Regions from separate parts of the Micromonospora sp. NPDC049175 genome, predicted to be linked through region 1. Evidence: riboswitches for the same ligand, from Rfam matches in the RefSeq annotation. Region 1 holds a riboswitch; the other holds the start of a gene.

Region 1 (3,825 bases):
ACTCGTGATCGGGCTTCGCCCGGACGGACCGCGCGCCACCTGACCACGTCGCCCGTCACGAACGGCTCCGCTCAACCGGCGATGTCCACGACCACCTTGCCGTTGGCGGTGCCGCTGGCGACCAGTCGGTGGGCGTCCAGGACCGTGTCGAGCGTGAACGTGCGCGGATCCAGTCGCGGGCGCAGGGCGCCGGCGTCGGCAAGCGTCGCGATCTCGCGCAGAATGTCGCCCTGGTGTTCGCGCCCGCGCCCGGTCAGCATCGGCAGCAGGGTGAACACGCCGGAGTAGGTGGCTCCCCGGAACGACAGCGGGGCGAGCGAGTGGGTCCCCCAGCCCAGCGCGCTGACCACGTGTCCGTGATAGGTGCGCACCGCCGCGAAGGACACGTCGAGGGTCGAGCCGCCCACGTTGTCGGCGATGATGTCGAACCCCGCCCCGTCGGTGTATCTCTGCACGTACTCCTCGACGCTTGTCGAGGTGTAGTCGATCGCCACCGCGCCCAGGCTCTCGATCAGACTAATGCTCGCCGGCCCACCCGTGGCGTACGCCTCCGCGCCGCGAGCCTGGGCGAGTTGGACGCTCACGTATCCGACACCGCCGGCGCCGCCGTGCACAAGCACCTTCTGCCCGGCACGGACTCCGGCCCGGTCGACAAGCCCCTCCCAGGAGGTGATCGCCGCCAGGGGCAACGCGGCGGCCTCCCGCATCGAGAGGGTTTTCGGCTTGCGGGCCAGGAGCCGCGCGTCCACGGCGGCGTATTCGGCAAGCGACCCCTGGAGGTCGCCCACTCCCCCGCACAGCCCGTACACCTCGTCCCCCGGCGCGAAGTCGGTCACGTCGGCACCGGCCGCCGCGACGACGCCGGCGAGGTCCAGGCCGAGCACCGCCGGAGGCTGGACGCGCGCGTGCGCGGCCTTTCCCGCCTGGATCTTCGTGTCGAGCGGGTTGACCCCGCTGGCGACGATCCGCACCAGCACCTGCCCGCGCTCGGGGATGGGTCTGTCGATCTCCTCGACCAGGAGCGGAACGTCGAACTCCCGCAGCACCGCAGCGCGCATAACCATCCACACTCTCCGTGACCGAGTCTTCACGTGGACGCTATCCGACCAGATCGACGGCGGGGCGGGTTCCTCGGACCGGCCAGCACCGCGACGGGGGGCCGAACGCGGGTCAGCCGTCGTCGGCGCCGTCGAGCAGCGCGCGTCGCAGCGCCAGCCGGTGCTCGCGGCGGATCTCCGCCTCCCGGTACCGTCGCCGGTCCCCGTCGGTCTCGGGCAGCAGCGGCGGCACCGTACGGGGCTGGCCGTCGTCGTCGATGGCGACCATGACCAGGTGGGCGGTGGCCACGTCGGTGGGTGGCACCGCCCGGTCCCATCGGTCGGCGGTCACCTTGACGGCCACCTCCATCGAACTGCGGCCGGCCCAGGTGATCCGGGCGTCGACGTGCACGACGTCGCCGACCCGTACCGCGCGCAGGAACGCGGTCTCGTCGATGGCGGCGGTCACCGCCGGCCCGTCGGAGTGCCGGGCGGCGACCACACCGGCGACGGAGTCGATGAGGTTGAGGATCCGGCCGCCGTGCACCGTACCCATCAGGTTCGTGTGGTGCTGGTCCATGATCTGCGACAGGGTCAGGTGCGACGCCGACGGCGCTCGGCCGGCGATCGTGGTGGTGTCGTGCACAGCGGTAGTCCGTCCCTCGGGAAACCACGCCGCCGGTCGCGGACACACGCTGACGAGGACCTGGCCGTGCGCCACACGCACGGCCCGTCACCGGCTCAGCCCACCCGCGAGGCCGACGGCAGCGCACACGGTTGTGTACGCGGCGCCGGCAGGTCTTCGGACTCGCGGGCCTGACCGGTCGTGCCGGTCCCCTACTGGCCGTCGCTTCCCAGGCCGCTGGCCCAGTGCTGATGACGGCTGTCGTTCCCACTCACCGCTGCGGGGCAGCCCCGGATTTCCACCGGGTTCCCTCTTACGACGCCCAGCCGGTCAGGACGGGGCGAACCAGCGCCGTCGGCAGCATAGCTGGCCAGGGAATCTGTCCACCGGGGGCATCGTGCCGCAGCGGCCCGCGTGCTCGTCGTCAACTTTTGTCGTTCGAGGAAGAAGATCGCCACCTCTTGAAAAAAGTCTCGCGAGGGTGAGGATATCCAGATGCGTCGTCTCCCCCAGACTTGCGGCCGGGTGGTCTCGGGCCTCCTCGCGTTCCTCCTCGCCTCGGCGGTCGCCCTCCTCGCGTCCGCCCAACCCGCCGCGGCGCACGGGACCCTCGCCGCGTCCACGCCGGCGAGCGGGACCACCGTGCGCGAGCCGTTCACGGAGGTGCGGCTCTCCTTCACCGAGAAGGCCGCCGCCAACGCGTTCTTCACGGTCACCGCCCCGGGTGGCACCCGGGTCGACAACGGCTGGTCGCAGGGGGAACCCAAACCGCTGGAGAAGCCGGTACGGGAGTACTTCCTGGTCAACGGGCAGTTCGAGCCGCGGGAGTACACGACGGGGTTCCCCGCGGTGGTGAGCGTCGCCCACCTGCCCGCCAAGGGCCAGTACTCGGTGAGCTATCTGTCGGTCGCCTCGGACGGCGACACCGTGCGGGGCACCCTGACCTTCCGCTACGACGGGCGGGTGACGGCGGCGCCGAAGGGATGGAGCCCGCCGTCGACCCAGCCGGACCCGGCCCTGGTGGCCGCCGCCGAGCAGCACAACAGCGGGCAGGCCTCGGCGGTGCCGACCACCGCGGACGATCCGTCGAGCCCGCCGGCTGCGGCAGCTCCGTCGACCGGGTCCACCGAGGAGAGCGGCCGCGGAACGGTGGCCCTGGCCGGCTGGGCGGTGGTGGTCGCGGCGGCCCTGGCGGTGGCCGGGTACGTCGTCTGGCGTCGCCGATCGGCCTCCGCCGGCACATCCACCGGCCGGCGCCGTACCTCGGCGGCGACCTCCGGTCGACGCGGCGGTGGTGCCCGTTCTACGACCAAGGCCGGCGCGGGCCGGACCGTCGGGGCCAAGGCTGTCGGGGGCAAGACCAGCGGGGGCAAGACCAGCGGGGGCCGGGCTGTCGGCGGCAAGACCGTCGGTGGCAAGGTCGGCGTCGTCGCGCCGGTCACGGGCGACAGGGGGCAACCCGCCACCGTGCCGGCGGCGCGCAAGAGCAACACGGTCGTCACGGCCCGCACGGGCGTCGCGGCCGATCCGACGCCGATCGATCAGACCGGCGGCGGTACGGACGGCGAGCCGACGGTCGAGCCCGGACCACGGCCCGACACGGACCTCGCGGCCGCGACCCCGGGGTCCCGGCTGACCAACACCCACCTGGCGCTGCTCGTCGGCGGGCTGGTGATCGCTCTGCTGGCCGGGTTCGGGCTGGCCCGCATCGGGACCGGCGACGGGAACCCGGCGGACCGCAGCGCCCGGCAGCCCGCCGGCGCTCCGCCCGCCCCGGGCCAGGAGGGCGCCGCGAACGACGGGCACCAACACCCGGCGGGCACCGGTCCGCACACGCACCGGGGTGACGGCGCGACGGGCGAGACGCTGGCGACCGGCACGACGGTCAGCGCCGGCGGGTACACCCTGCAACCACTGGAGCGAACCCAACCCCCAGGTGTACGCGCGGACTACCGGTTCCGCATCGTCGGGACCGACAGGCAACCGGCGACCCGCTTCGCGGTCGTCCACGACAAGCCGTTGCACCTGATCGTGGTCGGCCGTGACCTGTCCGGCTACCAGCATCTGCACCCGACGATGGCGCCCGACGGCACCTGGAGCGTCCCGCTGACGTTGGCCCGACCCGGCGGCTACCGCGTCTACGCCGACTTCTCCGTCACCGCG
Region 2 (3,825 bases), on a different contig from region 1:
GCTCATTCACAGGCTGTCCTCTCTCGTAGCCTTCACACCTCTACTTCGTAAGACGGGCCGCTTGTGTTACCGAACGCTCCGGCCGACCGATCGGCCCCTCGCGCCGCCGACGCGGCACCGCGTACCCGCCCGCCCTGCGGCACCGCGTACCCGCCCGCCCTGCGGCGGCGCTGCCGGTCCGGTTGGGCAGCTGCCCTGGTGATGCGGCATCATCGAGGGCACCGGCGACTGGCGGCACGGGGATGGTCGAACCATCGGGGAGCCTCTCGCGGGCGTCGACCGCCTGGGCGCCTGCGTGGAGGAACATCATGACCACGACACGTGGATCCGCAGAGCACCACACCCCGGCGGGCACGGCCCGGCTCCTGCCGGGTGCTCCCGTCGCCGAAGCCGTCCTGGCCGAGACCGCCGCCGCTGCCACAGGCCTGCGCCGCCGCGGGATCACACCGAGCCTGGCCACGATTCTCGTCGGCGACGACGACGCCAGCGCCGGCTACATCTCCATCAAGCAGCGTCAGGCGGCCGAACTCGGGTTCGACTCCCCGCACGTGCACCTGCCCGCCACCGCCACCCAGGCCGAGCTGCACCAGGCCATCGCCCGCTTCAACACCGACCCGGCCGTGCACGGACTGCTCGTGCAGTACCCCGTTCCGGGCCATCTGGACTACGACGCGGCGCTACAGACAATCGACCCGGACAAGGACGTCGACGGCATGCACCCGCTGAACATGGGACGCCTCGCCGTCGGCCTGCCCGGCCCGCTGCCGTGCACCCCCGCCGGCATCGAAGCCCTCCTGGCGTACCACGAGATCCCCGTCGCCGGTCGCGAGGTCGTCATCCTCGGCCGGGGCGCCACCCTCGGCCGGCCCCTGGCGATGCTGCTCGCCCAGAAGCGCCCCACCGCCAACGCCGCCGTCACCGTCGTACACACGGGCGTGCCCGACTGGGCCCGCTACACCCGCCGCGCCGACATCCTCGTCGCCGCCGCCGGCGTACCCGGGATCGTGCGACCCGAGCACGTCAAGCCGGGCGCCGTCGTCATCGGCGCCGGCGTCCGCTACGACGGGCGACGCCTCCTGCCGGACGTGGACGAAGCGTGCGCCGAGGTCGCCGGCGCCATCACGCCCCGGGTCGGCGGGGTCGGTCCGACCACTGTCGCGATGCTCTTCCGCAACGCCGTGCGCGCCGCCGAGCGCGCGAGTCGGTAGCTATGCTGCCGGTGGCACAAACGTTGCGAGGTGCCCCCGCGCGAGTGGGGAGAATCGGGAAGCCGGTGTGAGTCCGGCACGGGCCCGCCGCGGTGACCGGGGAGCTGCCACCCACGCGTACCAGACGCAGCCACTGGCCCTGAGGGGCTGGGAAGGCGGGTGGCCAGCGCAGATCCGGGAGTCCGAAGACCGGCCTCGCGTCATGGGCCCCGTCAGGGGCGCGAGCGCAGCGGGAGCCTGCCGTGAACACCGGACTCTACGAGACCATCCACCGCCGCCGCGACGTACGTGCCCAGTTCACCGGGGCGCCGATCCCCTCCGAGACGCTGGATCGGATCCTCACGGCGGCGCACGCCGCGCCGAGCGTCGGTCTCTCCCAACCCTGGGACTTCATCCTGGTCCGCGATCCCGAGCTGCGGCAGGAGTTCCACCGACACGTGGAGCGGGAGCGGAACACCTTCGCGGCCACTCTCGACGGCCCGGCGGCGGAACGCTTCGCCCGGATCAAGATCGATGGTGTACGGGAGTCGACGTTGTCGGTCGTGGTCACGTACGACCCGGAGCGGGGTGGGCCGGCCGTGCTCGGTCGTCACGCGATCGCCGACGCCGGCCTCTACTCGGTCTGTCTGGCGATCCAGAACCTGTGGCTGGCCGCAACCGCCGAGCAGCTCGGGGTCGGCTGGGTCTCGTTCTACCGGGAGCCGTTCCTGCGCGAGCTGCTCGGCATCCCGGCCACCGTCCGCCCGGTGGCGTGGCTCTGCCTCGGCCCGGTCACCCATCTGGAGCAGACGCCGGACCTGGAGCGGCACGGCTGGCGTCAACGTCGCCCGCTGTCGTCGGTGATCCACCACGATCGTTGGTCCGGGTGACTGCAGCCCTGGGCGCGCAGCCGAGCGCGCGAGCCAGTAGCCCGGTTCCGCCGTTACCGCCAAGATCACTTAATGCTGAGTAGTCAGAACGGGTCGCCCACAACTACTCAGCATTAAGTGATCGAGGCGGCTACCTGCGCTCCTCGCCGCATCGGATGAGGCTCACCGGACCCAGCCCAGAAAGCGCCGGTGCAGCACCCCGGCGGACACCCAGGTCAGGTCCTCCGCAGCCCAGACCAGGTAGGACGCCATGTAGAGACCCAACGACACCGCCGCGCCATCGAACTCGGCACGCAGCTCGGTACGCCGGGTCCGACAGGGCCAAGGGGCGTCACAGCCGCCGCAGGTCCACAACGGAAGGACCGGGCCATGGGTGGTCACTGCACCCTGTTCGGGGAGAGGTCGGCGGCGGACCGGGCGTGCCAGCGGGCGACCCATTCCGCCTGGCAACAGGGGTACGGAGACAGCCGCGCCCGCCACCAGCGACAGCCCGCACAGAGGCCGTCAACGCCGGGCGAGTCCACGGACAGGATCGGCCCGAGGTGATCCTCGATCATTCCTGCTCCTCCCCTGGCCAGTGGCCGCGCCGGATCGGGATGCGGTGTCTAGCTCGGCACGGCAGGTCCGCCCCGCATCGGCAGATCCGCCGCCACCGCCGCCATGACCAGACCGGCCGATGTCGCCGAGCGAAGGTCAGCGCCACCGCCAGCAGGTAGTCGTCGTACGGCACATGCTTCGGCACCCGACCTCCCGGCGAGTTGTCCCGCCGTTGCCTGGCGTGACCACTCCACCACACACCACTCGATGATGTCTTGTCAATCTGCAAGTGACGATAGTCAAGTGTAAGTTGCGCTTAGTTTCAGGCCGTGAAGCGACCGCGCTTGTACGGGCCTGGCGAGTTGGCCGCCCTGTTCAACGTGTCGCGGCAGCGGGTCCTGCAGATCACCCGCCGACCCGGCTTCCCTGAGCCGATGGCCCGCCTGATCGGGACGACCATCTGGGATGCGGACGAGGTAGACGACTGGGCCAAGCACAACCGCCCACCACGCCCAACCGAGGGCGACGAAGACCGCTGACACGGATGCGCTTACCGCACGCCCTGCCGGACTGGGTCCGTCAGCACCTGGACCTCGGAGGTGACGTGACGCGTGAGAGGTCTATGCCACCAGCCAGAGGTCATCCCCGAAGTTCTTGAATACGCATCGTGGTGCGCGACAGCATGAATCCCATCGGGTCAGCCCTTCACTTCAGAAGAGGTGCCTGGATGCGGATCATTCGCAGCATCCCGCAGTTGGGGCCTCAGGCTCTCCCGCTCCCGGCGACCTCCTCGTCGTCATTCTTGCCTGCGGCGCTCTTAGCTCCCCCCGAAACCAGCATCAAGATGATGGCGCCGGCGATCACCCAGGGCCAATAGTTGGTCTCCTCGCTGGGGCGCTTCTCGGCCCAGGTGCGAACGTCCAGGTGGACCGTAGTGCGGCCGCCGTCACGACGCAGCCGCTTGACAGTCAGGAGACTTCTTCTGCCGGCGTCAGTGAGCACACAATAACGCGCACCCACCTTCAACTCTTTGAACGGTATGGCACCATCCGGGACATAGTCGGTATTTGCCGAACACATACTGAAAGTCGCTGCTGCGGATCCCTCGACCACCGCGATCTGGGCGCCAGCATTCAGACTCCGGACGAAAGCCTTGCCATTGTTGCCGACGTCTTGCTTCGTGCCGAGCACGTCTGTGACGTTCCAGTCGG

What was found. Region 1 has a riboswitch for cobalamin ahead of ACGFH8_RS00715 (acyl-CoA thioesterase). Riboswitches for the same ligand answer to the same signal wherever they lie in the genome.
Region 2: it holds a riboswitch for cobalamin, as region 1 does, so the genes downstream of both, bluB (5,6-dimethylbenzimidazole synthase) here and ACGFH8_RS00715 (acyl-CoA thioesterase) in region 1, are expected to answer to the same signal.

What each region holds. Positions count from the first base shown of each region.
Region 1 is NZ_JBICSY010000001.1:169,666-173,490, forward strand. Features, by position in the region: gene ACGFH8_RS00705 (MFS transporter) at 1-43, shown strand, start outside; gene ACGFH8_RS00710 (zinc-dependent alcohol dehydrogenase family protein) at 72-1,064, opposite strand; gene ACGFH8_RS00715 (acyl-CoA thioesterase) at 1,171-1,617, opposite strand; cobalamin riboswitch at 1,813-2,027, opposite strand; gene ACGFH8_RS00720 (copper resistance protein CopC) at 2,158-3,825, shown strand, end outside.
Region 2 is NZ_JBICSY010000013.1:14,933-18,757, reverse strand. Features, by position in the region: gene ACGFH8_RS32610 (RNA polymerase sigma factor) at 1-10, opposite strand, end outside; gene ACGFH8_RS32605 (bifunctional 5,10-methylenetetrahydrofolate dehydrogenase/5,10-methenyltetrahydrofolate cyclohydrolase) at 309-1,208, shown strand; cobalamin riboswitch at 1,220-1,421, shown strand; gene bluB (5,6-dimethylbenzimidazole synthase) at 1,451-2,077, shown strand; gene ACGFH8_RS32595 (hypothetical protein) at 2,240-2,458, opposite strand; gene ACGFH8_RS32590 (DNA-binding protein) at 2,944-3,153, shown strand; gene ACGFH8_RS32585 (hypothetical protein) at 3,377-3,825, opposite strand, start outside.